2 regions of the Pantoea sp. S18 genome follow, and region 2 is predicted to be linked to the other one. Evidence: predicted binding sites of a transcription regulator. Region 2 holds the regulator's gene; the other holds the start of a gene.
What was found. The regulator LexA, encoded in region 2, represses DNA repair genes until DNA is damaged. The targets are predictions, from matches to a motif close to TNCTGTATGTACATACAGNA.

Region 1: a site for LexA is predicted at 1,598-1,617, ahead of VIJ98_RS06655 (DNA translocase FtsK 4TM domain-containing protein). Genes of this name have one in related genera too.

What each region holds. Positions count from the first base shown of each region.
Region 1 covers NZ_CP142688.1:1,461,595-1,468,406, reverse strand. Annotated here, with positions in the region: gene VIJ98_RS06655 (DNA translocase FtsK 4TM domain-containing protein) at 1-1,536, opposite strand, end outside; gene lrp (leucine-responsive transcriptional regulator Lrp) at 1,656-2,150, opposite strand; gene trxB (thioredoxin-disulfide reductase) at 2,670-3,635, shown strand; gene cydD (heme ABC transporter permease/ATP-binding protein CydD) at 3,781-5,550, shown strand; gene cydC (heme ABC transporter ATP-binding protein/permease CydC) at 5,550-6,812, shown strand, end outside.
Region 2 covers NZ_CP142688.1:349,714-356,525, reverse strand. Annotated here, with positions in the region: gene zur (zinc uptake transcriptional repressor Zur) at 451-969, shown strand; gene VIJ98_RS01580 (CsbD family protein) at 1,045-1,257, opposite strand; gene dinF (MATE family efflux transporter DinF) at 1,422-2,744, opposite strand; gene lexA (transcriptional repressor LexA) at 2,881-3,495, opposite strand; gene VIJ98_RS01565 (diacylglycerol kinase) at 3,601-3,969, opposite strand; gene plsB (glycerol-3-phosphate 1-O-acyltransferase PlsB) at 4,097-6,520, shown strand.

The DNA.
Region 1 (6,812 bases), 1.1 Mb from region 2:
ACGTGCCAGTTGAGCCTGCTGCAATGCATCTTCATCCTCAGGCTCAGACGCATCCTGCCAGCTTTCGCCATAACGATTCTGCTGCTGTGATGCGAAGGCTTCACGCAACTGCGCCTCTTGCAGCTCACCATCATCTTCCTGTGAAGGAACGCTGTAAGACGCGGTGACTTCCGGCTGTTGCTGCTCAGCATCTTTAGCCTGCTCTTCCGCCATGCGCTGCGAAGGCAACTTAATGCCGTACGACGCTAACTCGCGTCGTGTTGGCAACTTAACCTTATTCGGACGCGGCAATTCTGGACCAATGCCCTGCTTGACCTGCGGGTTGTAATCACGCTCAGGCACGATATCGAAAGCAGGCGAATAAGCAGCTGTTGAAGATGCTGCTTTTACTGCTCCCGTAGCTAATGATGAAGCGGCGACACTATTTAAAGGCGCTGAAGATGGAGCGGCATCCTGCCAGTTGCCCATTCTCGGGCCCTCATCGTCATCAGCCGGCGAAAACGGTGAAGGTGCCGGTTCATTTGGCATCTCGAAACGATAGAGCGGCGTAGAAGGCTGCGCGATCGGTTCAGGCGCCGCAGCGACAGGCTGTGGAACCGAAGTTGGCTGGGCAGCAGATTCAGTAACGCGCGGCATTGCGGCGGGTTCTGCAGACGCACTTGCCGCAGGCTGCGTGGTTGCCGGGGTTTGCTGTGCGGCTTGCGTGGTAACCGCAATCGCAGCGGCAGTTGCCGCACTGGCCTTAGCTAGTAGCGGATCATCGCCCAACTCTGCAACAACGGGTTCGCTAATCTTGCGCGGTTTGGCTAACAAGACATCGTCTTCTTCATTTGCAGGCTGTAAAGCAGGCATAGAAGGCGACACCTCATCAGCGTGCTCTTCGTCGTCGTATTCTTCTTCCTGCCAGGGTTCGTCATGCCGTGAACGGTTGCTGGCAAAGGTCAGAACACCCATTACCACGCCGCCGATCTTCTCGGCAATCGTCAGCCATGACCAACCGGTATAAAGGGTGATCCCGGCAGCCCAGACGCACAGCAGCGTTAAAGTGCCGCCAGCCGAACTGAACCACGGTGCCATCGCATTGCTGACCAGGCTGCCAATGACGCCGCCGGAAGCAAAATACCAGATGTCATCAACGTTGAGCGCCGCAAGACCACAGGTAGTTACCACCAGGGCCAGCACGCCAATCAGACGTAAACCAACGGCAAAGTAGTCGATGTAATCCTGACGATCGCGTTGGCGGAAGGTGATCCAGCACAGACCAATAATGACGGGAGGAATGGCGTAAGCCATCACGCCAAAAATGAACAATAGCGTATCGGCCAGCCATGCGCCGACGCTACCACCCAAATTATGGATAGGTTCGTGCCATGCGGTTTGTGACCAGCTTGGATCTGAAGGGTTAAAACTAACCAGCGACACCATCAAATAGATGGCGAACAAGGCCACAAGAATGAGCAACGCCTCCAGCAGACGACGTCCACTGCTCAGCGGTTGTAACGAAACATCTTTATCTTCTGTATATTCCTGGCTCAAGAGAACTCTCCAGGTGCCTGTAAATTAAGAAGGCAACAACGTCGGGCATGCCCGACGCTGGTCCTGTATGAATTCACAGGAGTGTACCGAAATCCTGCAAGCTTTGCACCTGCCCTGCACTACCGGGTTTTGATCACCAGACGATTGCTCTGTTTGACCTCTTCCATCACCACGTAAGTACGGGTGTCGTTTACGCCCGGCAGACGCAGCAAGGTTTCACCCAGCAGTTTACGATAGGCGGACATATCTGGTACGCGGGTTTTCAGCAGGTAGTCAAAGTCACCGGAAACGAGGTGACACTCTTGAGTTTCCTCAAGTTTTTGCACAGCGGCGTTAAATTGTTCAAACACATCTGGCGCACCACGATTCAGAGTAATCTCAACGAAAACCAGCAGTGAAGCATCCAGATAATGGGGATTGAGCTGCGCAGTGTAGCCCAGAATGAAGCCTTGACGCTCGAGGCGACGTACGCGCTCAAGACAAGGAGTTGGCGATAATCCAACACGTTTGGAAAGCTCGACATTGGAAATTCGACCGTCTTTCTGCAGTTCATTCAGAATATTTCTGTCGATACGATCTAAATCTTTTCCGGGGCGTTTCTTATTGTCTACCATTATTATTGTCTCTCTTAATTCCTTCCCTTTACCTGCCACACCCTGAAAACGCTCATTGTTCAGGGCCTTACTGAAGTGAAGACCATAAGCCTGTGCAGTAACGCGTCCATCCGTATGACGCATGTTGTCTGTCCACATCATGCGTCACTACCAATGTCAGGCTGAGTTTATTCGGCTAAAAAAGCCAAAACAGAAATGAAATTCTGTTTTGAATCGCTAAATATTCTCTGCTTCTCCCAATGTTTTCGCAAAAGCGCAGGCGATTGTCAAAGTAAAACATCCAAATTCAGTACAAGATGCCAGATAGAGTTCTGGGTTGCTGTTTTTAAATGAGAATTTTTATGCTGCTGCACCACTAATTGCCGAGCATTGCCCCCTTTTGGCGCAACGCGCGTGCAAAATTTACACTCATCGTCTACGCCGCTCGCAGTGATTGTTAACAAAATTGCTGAAGCCTTTTTTTGCGACGTTAATTTCCCTACAATCAAAAACTATGTTGTCAGAAAAATTGAGGAACGCATGAGTACGGCCAAACACAGTAAGCTGCTCATTCTGGGCTCCGGCCCTGCCGGTTACACTGCTGCGGTATATGCAGCGCGCGCTAACCTGAATCCGGTATTAATCACCGGGCTGGAAAAAGGGGGTCAGCTCACCACCACCACCGAAGTGGAGAACTGGCCAGGCGATGCAAACGATCTGACCGGTCCAGCGTTGATGGAACGCATGCAAGAGCATGCTGAGAAATTCAACACCGAGATCATTTTTGACCACATTCATACCGTCGATTTGCAGAACCGTCCGTTCCGTCTGGTCGGCGACAGCGGTGAATACACTGCTGATGCCTTGATCATCGCAACTGGCGCCTCAGCGCGTTATCTCGGTCTGCCATCAGAAGAAGCGTTTAAAGGCAAAGGCGTATCTGCTTGCGCGACCTGTGACGGTTTCTTCTACCGTAACCAGAAAGTTGCCGTGATTGGTGGAGGCAACACTGCCGTTGAGGAAGCACTTTATTTGGCTAACATTGCCGCTGAAGTGCATCTGATTCACCGTCGCGACAGCTTCCGCGCGGAGAAAATCCTCATCGACCGCCTGATGGAAAAAGTGCGCAATGGCAACATCGTGCTGCACACCGACCGCACGCTGGACGAAGTGGTCGGCGATCAAATGGGCGTGACAGGCTTGAAACTGCTTTCTACCAAAGGTGAAGCGGCGGAATCACTCGATGTCGCTGGTCTGTTTGTCGCTATCGGCCACAGTCCAAATACCGCAATCTTTGACGGTCAGCTGGATTTAGAAAATGGCTACATCAAAGTGCAGTCTGGTTTGCATGGTAACGCCACTCAAACCAGCATCCCAGGCGTGTTCGCTGCCGGCGATGTGATGGATCATATTTATCGCCAGGCCATTACCTCTGCCGGTACCGGCTGTATGGCTGCGTTGGATGCGGAACGCTTCCTCGATGGACTGGTTAAAAACGATAAGTAAGTTGTTAATAACCTGATCATAATCGCCTAAAGGCGGCCAGTTTTGGTCGCCTTTTTTGTTACCTGCGTGCTACAGTTCACGCGCCCGACATTGCTGGGTTTTCATCCGGGATTCACATCTCTTTTGAGTTACCAAACGGCATCGCATGAACAAATCACGGCAACAAGAACTTCTCCGCTGGCTCCGTCAGCAACGTCATCACGGTGCGCGCAACTTGCGTGTAGCTTCGCTGTTGGGTTTTGCTGGCGCACTGGTCATTATCGCCCAAGCCTGGTTAATGGCTTCACTGCTGCAAAATCTGCTGGTCGCGCAACAACCTCGTGCATCACTGCTCACCGATTTTCTGTTGTTGCTGCTGTGCTTTGTCTTACGTGCTGGATTGCATTACGCCCGCGAAATGGCAGGACATCGCGCTGGCGTCGCCATTCGCCGTGCGCTGCGTCAGCAGGTTCTGGATCGCCTCAATGTGCTCGGTCCCGCCTGGATTCAGGGCAAACCCGCAGGCAGCTGGGCTACGCTGCTGCTCGAGCAAATCGAAGAGATGCAGGAATACTACGCGCGCTATCTGCCACAAATGTCGCTGGCGGTCTTTATTCCATTAGCTATTTTGATCGCTATTTTCCCGATTAACTGGGCGGCAGGATTGATTCTGCTGGTGACCGCGCCACTGATTCCCCTGTTTATGGCGATGGTTGGTATGGGCGCGGCGGATGCCAACCGCCGCAACTTTGTTGCTCTCGCCCGTCTTAGCGGTGATTTTTACGATCGTCTGCGTGGACGTGAAACGCTGCGCTTGTTCTATCGCGGCGCGGCAGAGCAAGAAGCGATTGCCGCCAGCACCACCGATTTCCGTCAGCGCACCATGGAAGTGTTGCGCCTGGCGTTTCTCTCTTCCGCCGTGCTGGAGTTTTTTGCCTCACTGGCGATTGCTGTCGTCGCGGTCTATTTCGGTTTTTCTTACCTTGGCGAACTGAATTTTGGTCATTACAGCACCGGCGTAACGCTGTTTGCCGGTTTTCTGGCACTCATTCTGGCACCTGAATTTTTTCAGCCGTTACGCGATTTAGGCACTTTTTATCACGCCAAAGCGCAAGCGATTGGCGGAGCTGATGCGCTGGACCAGTTTCTACGTGAAAGTCCCGATCCAACCTTAGAACACGCTTCCCGCGAGCTTTCCCTCACGGCACCGCTACACCTTCATGCGCAGGACCTAGTGGTAATGACAGCCAGCGGTGAAGCGCTGTCTCAATCGCTGAATTTTACTCTCAACGCCGGTAAACGCGTGGCGTTAGTAGGACAAAGCGGCGCAGGGAAAACCGCGCTGATGAACGTCTTGCTGGGTTTCCTGCCTTATCAAGGTTCGCTGCAGATCAATGGACAGGAGCTGCGCGATATCAGCCGCGATAGCTGGCAAAAACATATCGCCTGGGTAGGCCAAAATCCCCATTTACCCGCGCAAACGCTGCGCGAAAATCTGCTGCTTAATAGCCGCATTGATGACGCTACGCTCATGTCGGTTCTACAGCGCGCGGGTGTTGATGAATTTTTAGATCGTCTGCCACAAGGATTAGATACCGTTTTAGGCGATGGCGGCGTGGGTCTTTCCGTCGGTCAGGCGCAGCGTATTGCCGTAGCGCGTGCATTGCTTAAACCAGCGCAATTGCTGCTGCTTGATGAGCCCGGTTCCGGGCTAGATAGCCAGAGCGAGCAGCATGTCATCAATGCCTTGCAACAAGCAGCCACTCAGCAAACCACGTTGATGATCACACACCAACTTAGCGAGCTCGCGAGTTGGGATGAAGTGTGGGTGATGCAGGCGGGGCAACTGGTGCAACAAGGTCCCTGGCAGCAGCTGATTGAACAAGATGGACCACTGCGCGAAATGGCGCAGCATCGTCAAAAGGAGATCGCATAATGAACGATTTATTGCCTTTCCTACGTCTGTTTAGCCGTCATCCATGGCGTTTAGGACTTGGCGTTGTTCTTGCCATCATCACCTTGCTTGCCAGTATTGGACTGCTTACGTTATCCGGCTGGTTCCTCGCCGCCTCTTCACTGGCGGGCGTAGCGGGACTTTACACGTTCAACTATATGTTGCCCGCAGCTGGCGTACGTGGCGCGGCGATCACGCGCACGGCTGCGCGTTATTTTGAGCGCCTGGTGAGCCACGATGCCACTTTCCGCGTGCTGCAACATTTGCGCGTGTTCACCTTTGGCAAACTCATCGCCCTCGCTCCGGAACAGCTGGCACGATTTCGTCAGGGTGAATTACTCAACCGCTTTGTCAGCGACGTCGATACACTCGATCATCTCTACCTGCGTGTGATCTCACCGTTGATTGGCGCAGCCGTGGTAATTGTGGTGGTCACCTGCGGCTTAGCCTTGCTGGATGTACCGCTAGCTTTGCTGCTCGGCGGCATCATGCTTTTAACGCTATTGCTTATGCCGCCGCTATTCTGGCGGCTTGGCACTTCAGCCGGACACCAGATTGCCCAGCATCAGGCTAGCTGGCGCATGCAGTTGACGCACTGGATTACCGGCCAGTCTGAGCTGAAAATTTATGGCGCTGCACATCTGTGGCGCGCCCAGCTTGATAAAGAAGAACTCAACTGGCAGCAGGCGCAACGCAGACAGCATCGCCTGCAGGCGCTGGCGCAAAGTCTACTGTTGGTCATTAGTGGCGCGACGGTCACGCTGTTGTTGTGGATTTCCGCCAATGGCGTGGGGGGAAGCAGTGCACCGGGCGCATTTATCGCGCTGTTTGTGTTTTGCGGACTGGCGGCGTTTGAAGCGCTGGCCCCGGTTGCAGGAGCGTTTCTGCCGCTTTCGCAGGTGACCAGCGCCGCTAAGCGAGTACAGGAAATCATTGAGCAGCCCGCTGCGATACATTTTCCCTACGCTAAAATCAGTAGTGCTTCAGGTATTAACCTGAAAATGGAAAATATCAGTTTCAGCTATCCGCAGCGTCCTGAACCGGTGTTGCAGAATTTCTCTCTATCGCTAAATGCAGGCGAACATCTGGCGCTGCTCGGTCCAACCGGCTGCGGCAAATCCAGCCTGCTGGCGCTGATTACCCGAGGTTGGGAAGCGCAACAAGGTTCGATTAGCCTGAACGACAGCGATATCGCTTTATGGGATGAAGCTTCGCTGCGCAGCCGCATTAGCGTGGTAACACAG
Region 2 (6,812 bases):
AGCCTGCCATCACCTTTGAAATGTCGCTGAATCACTCACCGACTGAAAGTTTAGTTAGCCGCTATTCTGAACCCTGGCTAACGCTTCATTGCTGTGAATTAAAAGGAAATAGCACTGCTATTCGCAGAATTGGATGCGTAAGCACCATTCCGCTGTGTTTTTATGCAGAAAAATTAACAGTGAGTAAATTGATACCAGAAATTACTTAAGACCTTTTGAACCATAGACGCTAACCCGGTGAGTTGCAAAGCAAAATCCGTGCAGCCGTTGCGCTGCCTGCCGGTACGCATTTTTCAGAAATGTTGATTGCAACAAAATTGATCGAAAAACAGGAAGGGTAATCGATTGATTGGTGGGAATTTTCTGTAGGAATTTAAGCAAAATAAGCAATCACAGCAGCGTAAAAATTTGTGTGATAAAATAACATCACCTGCAACCCGGAGAATGCCTATGTCAAACCTCACGCCAGAACAACTTCTTACCCAGGCTGAATCACTTTGCCTTGATCGCGGCGTGCGCCTCACCACTCAGCGCGCGGAAGTGCTGCGCTTGATGGCAGAGCAGAATGGTTCGATAAGCGCTTACGATTTGCTGGATCAGCTGCGTGTCAGTGAACCGCAAGCTAAACCGCCCACCATTTATCGCGCGCTGGATTTCCTGCTAGAACAGGGATTTATTCATCGCGTTGAGTCGAACAACAGTTATGTGGTTTGTCATCATTTTGATGAGCCGGCACATACTTCAGTGATGCTGGTGTGTGACGGTTGCGCGGCAGTGACTGAAAAACATGCTCATGGTGTGGAAAAGACCATTGCTTCGTTAGCGGATCAGGCGGGATTTTCTCTGCGTCATACTGTAATTGAGGCGCATGGCCTGTGTGAGAACTGCGCAGAAGTGGCGGCTTGCACGCATCATGAAAGCTGTGAGCATGACCATCAGGTTGAGGGGAAAAAACGGGTAAGAAAATAGAGAGGCACGTCCTTGTGCCGGGCCAATCACTACGCTAAATGATTGGCGGGTAGGAGCATCTTCCTTAAGGGGCGATTACCAGCGGTAATCTTTATTGGTGCTTTCCCAGTCCTTAACTTCTTGCTCGGCCTGGTCTTTCGCATAACCGTAGCGCTCCTGGATTTTACCGACCAACTGATCGCGTTTACCTTCGATCACCGTCATGTCGTCATCCGTAAGCTTGCCCCACTTCTCTTTAAATTTCCCTTTAAACTGCTTCCAGTTTCCGCTCGCTTCGTCTTTGTTCATAATAATCCTCCACTTCATCCTGAGTGAGATAGATACATCGCCTATCTATCTGGCGATATACCCACACAACGCGCTACTCATGTGCGCCGTATAAGGTAATTGTAGTAGCCGTTTCGCAGTTTGCAGAGAATTACAGATTAATCTGTAGGTTACGCTTCGCTTATTCAGGCGTTGAACCAGCTATCACGTTGCCAGTGACCTCGCCAGATCAGCCACAGCGTCAGTCCGCGTAGCGCCAGGAACACCGTCACTGCCAGCCATAAACCGTGATTGCCGAGCCACGGTAACGTAAGCAGCGATATACCATAGCCGATTGCCGCCATCACCATGCTGTTACGCATCTCACGGCCGCGCGTCGCACCGATAAACATGCCATCCAGCAGATAACACCAAACGCCAACCAGCGGCAGAATCACCTGCCAAATCAGATATCTGTCGGCCATCTCGCGAAGCGCTTCCAGTGACGTCAACATCGCCACTATTTGCGGGCCGGTTAACGCATAAATCAGCGCAAAGATCGCTGCGACGAAGCAAGCCTGGCGGCAAGCCGCATGCCAAACCAGCAACAGCCGACTGCGATCTTTGGCCCCAACAGCTTCACCTGAACAGGCTTCAACCGCGTAGGCAAAACCATCCAGCGCGTATGCGGTAAAAGTGAGGAACATCAACAGTACCGCATTGACCGCCACCACATCCGGGCCAATTCGAGCACCAAGGATGGTGAGTGAGGCGAAGCAAATTTGCAGCATTAAAGAGCGCAGCATAATGTCGCGATTGAGGCGGAATAGCCGCGCCGCATCGCCGCGCCAGCTAGTTTTAAGCAGAGTAAAGTGGATACCGCGCATTTTCAGCACGCGCGCTACCATCCACAAACCCACGCCCAGCGTGACATATTCTGCCAGCGCGGTAGCCGCCGCCGCGCCAGCCACACCCCAATGCAGTTTCAGTACGAACAGCAGATCAAGCAGGATATTTACCAGATTGCCGATGATCAGCAGCACCATCGGTGCCCGCGCATATTGAACGCCCAGCAGCCAGCCCAGAATCACCAAATTGGCTAAGGTTGCGGGCGCACTCAGCCAGCGAATCTCAATAAAGATTTGCGCCTGCTGCTGCACTTCCGGGCTGCCGCCCATCAAGGCTGCCGCCAAGCTGCTCACCGGCGTTCGTAGCACCATAAATAGCACGCCAAAAACCAGCGCAATCAGCAGCGGTTGCGTTAAGGCGCGCGCCAGCGCGGTTTTGTCATTGGCGCCAAATGCCTGAGCGGTCAATCCGGTGGTGCTCATGCGCAGGAATAGCAGAAGCATAAAGATGAAGCTGGTTGCCGTTGTGCCCACGGCGACGCCGCCGAGATAAATAGGGCTATCGAGATGACCAATAACGGCAGTATCCACCACGCCCAGTAACGGGACGGTGATATTTGACAGGATCATCGGCAGCGCTAGCCGCCAGAGTGTTTTATCTGAAGAGGAAAACAGCTGCATCAGCCCATTCCGTTATGTGCGGTAATCAGCATAATGGCGCCAGCGTGAGCCGCAGAAAGAGTCACAGAGAAGTAAAACAGCAGACTGCGGTCAGCGCAAATTCACACCGCCGCAGTTGGGGAGGATCAGAAACTGATCAGAGCCACTCGCCGTTGCGTACAATCCCGACAGCTAAACCTTCAACAGTTAGTGACTGCTCACGGGTATCAACAACAATCGGCTGGAAATCGGTGTTTTCCGGCAGCAGATGAACAATTGCACCCTGCTTTTTCCAGCGTTTCACGGTGACTTCATCATCAATGCGCGCCACGACAACCTGGCCGTTACGCACTTCCTGCGTTTTATGCACCGCTAACAGATCGCCATCCATAATACCGATATCTTTCATCGACATGCCGCTCACGCGCAGCAGGAAATCGGCGCTCGGTTTGAACAGATTCGCATCCACCTGATAGTGGGCTTCAATATGTTCCTGCGCCAGCAAGGGTTCACCGGCAGCGACGCGGCCAATCAGCGGCAGCCCTTCGCTCGGTTCTTCTTCCATTAGCAAACGAATCCCGCGCGATGCGCCGGAAACAATTTCAATTACGCCTTTACGCGCCAGCGCTTTCAGATGCTCTTCAGCAGCATTGGGCGAGCGAAAACCCAGTTGCGCAGCAATTTCCGCACGCGTTGGCGGCATGCCCGTCTGGTTAATATGGTCGCGAATCAGGTCATAGACCTGTTGCTGCCGTGCAGTTAACGCTTTCATCCCGCCCCCTGGTTGTTTATACAGTCGCTGTGAGTATATACAGGTATTCGCGAAATGAAAACCGTAACAGAGGGAAAAATCAGCGGTTTGATGAATCTGGAATCCCTATCTCAAATGCGTCCAGAGCAGCGCGATCCAGACGAACAGAGCCAGTAAGATAGTCAGCAATACGGCGGCCGATCCCATATCTTTGGCGCGGCCCGCGAGCGGATGTTGCTCCTGCCCGATTCGGTCAACCACCGCTTCGATAGCGCTATTAAGGATCTCAATGATGATAACCAGCACTACCGAGCCAATCATCAAGATGCGGGAGATGGTATCTACATCCAGCCAGCACGCCACGAGAATGGCCACCAGCGCGGCAACAGCTTCCTGCCGAAATGCGGCTTCGTGCTGCCATGCGGCACGCAGGCCCTGCCAGGAATAACCGGCTGCTTTCACTATTCTTACTAAACCGGTGACGTTATTTGCCATGTCTATGGAACCCTTGATCTATTTTGACGTCAATGTGTGGGCAGTATGAGGCGGCAGAGCCACAGACCTTCGCTGCGCTTTCTGGTATGCTTGCCGCGCTTTGCTAACAAGAGGCTTAAAGTTGTCTATGTCAGGTTGGCGTAAACTCTATTACAAATTATTGAATTTACCACTCTCTATTTTGGTAAAAAGTAAGGTCATTCCGACCGATCCCGTCTCTGAACACGGGATCGATCCGACTCGTCCGGTGATGTATGTTTTGCCTTATGATTCAAAGGCTGACCTGCTCACGCTGCGTGCTCAATGCCTGAAACATGATCTGCCCGATCCGCTGGCTCCGCTGGAGATCGATGGCACCCTGCTGCCGCGCCACGTGTTTATTCACGATGGCCCACGCGTGATTCCCTATTTCGTGGCCAATCCCGAATCGGTAAAGCTGTTCCACGATTATCTGGATTTGCACCGCAGTAACCCGCAACTCGACGTGCAAATGCTGCCGGTCGCGGTGATGTTTGGTCGTGCGCCGGGACGTGAAACATCCGGTGAATCCACGCCGCATCTGCGCGTGCTCAATGGCGTGCAGAAGTTCTTCGCTATTCTGTGGCACGGCCGCGACAGCTTTGTACGCTTCTCGCAAACCGTTTCGCTACGCCAGATGGCGACCGAACACGGCACCGATAAGTCGATTGCACAGAAGCTGGCTCGCGTGGCGCGTATTCACTTTGCTCGCCAACGTCTGGCTGCGGTCGGCCCGCGTCTGCCTGCACGTCAGGATCTCTTCAACAAGCTATTACAGTCCAAAGCGATTGAAAAAGCGGTAGAAGATGAAGCACGCAGCAAAAAGATTTCGCATGAGAAAGCCCAGCAGAACGCCATCGAAATGATGGAGGAAGTGGCGGCGAACTTCTCTTACGAAGCGATTAAGGTCACTGACCGCGTGATGGGCTGGCTGTGGAGCCGCCTGTATCAGGGCATCAACGTACATGGCGGTGAGCGCGTGCGTCAGCTGGCGCAGGATGGTCATGAGATTGTCTATGTGCCCTGCCACCGCAGCCACATGGATTATCTGCTGCTCTCCTACGTGCTTTATCATCAAGGCCTGGTGCCACCGCACATTGCTGCGGGTATCAACCTGAACTTCTGGCCTGCCGGCCCGATTTTCCGTCGTCTGGGCGCGTTCTTTATTCGTCGTACCTTTAAGGGCAACAAACTCTACTCCACCGTGTTCCGTGAATATCTCGGCGAGCTATTTAGCCGTGGTTACTCCGTTGAATACTTTGTGGAAGGCGGACGTTCGCGTACTGGCCGTTTGCTGGACCCGAAAACCGGCACCCTGTCGATGACGCTGCAAGCGATGCTGCGCGGCGGCAGTCGTCCTATCACCTTCGTGCCGATCTACATCGGTTACGAGCACGTGATGGAAGTGGGCACGTATGCCAAAGAGCTGCGTGGCGCGGCCAAAGAGAAAGAGAGCTTCCTGCAGATGGTGCGCGGCTTGCGTAAGCTGCGCAATCTGGGTCAGGGCTACGTTAACTTCGGCGAACCGCTGCCGTTGATGAACTACCTGAACAAAAACGTGCCGGAATGGCGCGATGCGATTGATCCTATCGAACCGCAACGTCCTGCGTGGATGACGCCGGCCGTGAATGACATTGCGGCGAAGCTGATGGTGCGCATTAACGAAGCCGGTGCAGCAAACGCCATGAACCTGTGCGTGACTGCGCTGCTGGCGTCACGTCAACGTTCACTGACCCGCGAACAGCTGATTGAGCAGTTAGAGTGCTATACGCAACTCCTACGCAACGTGCCGTATTCGCCGGAAGCCACGGTGCCCGATATGAGCGCCGAAGCGCTGCTTGATCACGCGATGGGCATGAACAAGTTCGAGACCGAGCAAGACAGTATTGGCGACATCATCATTTTGCCGCGCGAGCAGGCGGTGCTGATGACCTACTATCGCAACAACATCCATCACATGCTGGTGATGCCATCCCTGATTGCCGCCATCGTGCAGCAACACCGCGAAATCAGCGAAGCAGAGCTGCTGCGTCAGGTTAGCCTGGTTTATCCGATGCTGAAGAGCGAACTGTTCCTGCGCTGGGACAACGCGGAATTACCTGCGCTGCTCAACGCACTCTGTTCAGAGATGGCACGTCAGGGGCTGATTACCTTGCAGGATGGTCAGCTGAAAATGACACCGGCACGTCATCGTTCTCTGCAACTGTTGGCGGCGGGTATTCGTGAGACGCTACAGCGCTTCGCGATTACCTTCGCCATCCTCAGCGCGAAACCGGCCATCAACCGTGGCACGCTGGAGAAAGAGAGCCGCACGCTAGCTCAGCGTCTTTCTGTGCTGCACGGCATCAACGCGCCAGAGTTCTTTGATAAAGCGGTGTTCACTGCGCTGGTACTTACGCTGCGTGATGAAGGTTATATCAGTGACAAAGGCGATGCCGATGCTGAACGCAGCCATATGATGTGGCAGATGCTGGCGGAGCTGGTAACCAGCGATGTCCGTCTGACGATTGAGAGCGCGGTCACCCACGATTAGTAGGCGACATGAAAACACAAAGGCGCACTTCGGTGCGCCCTGCTAAGTCCTCGCTATTCTCCCACGATCCCTCCTGCCTGATGACTCACCTTGGTCATCATTCTGCTACTGACATCGCCCACTATGATTACACACCCGATTTGGATCTTCGTAGGGTGCGCATTTATGCGCACCTGGTCGCCATGAATGGCGACCCTACGAGACTTGTAGCGATGGCGAGTCAAAATTATGACTTGATGGTGCAGCGCGGGTGTTGAGGCGACATCCCAACTCGCTGAACGAGTGAGGGATT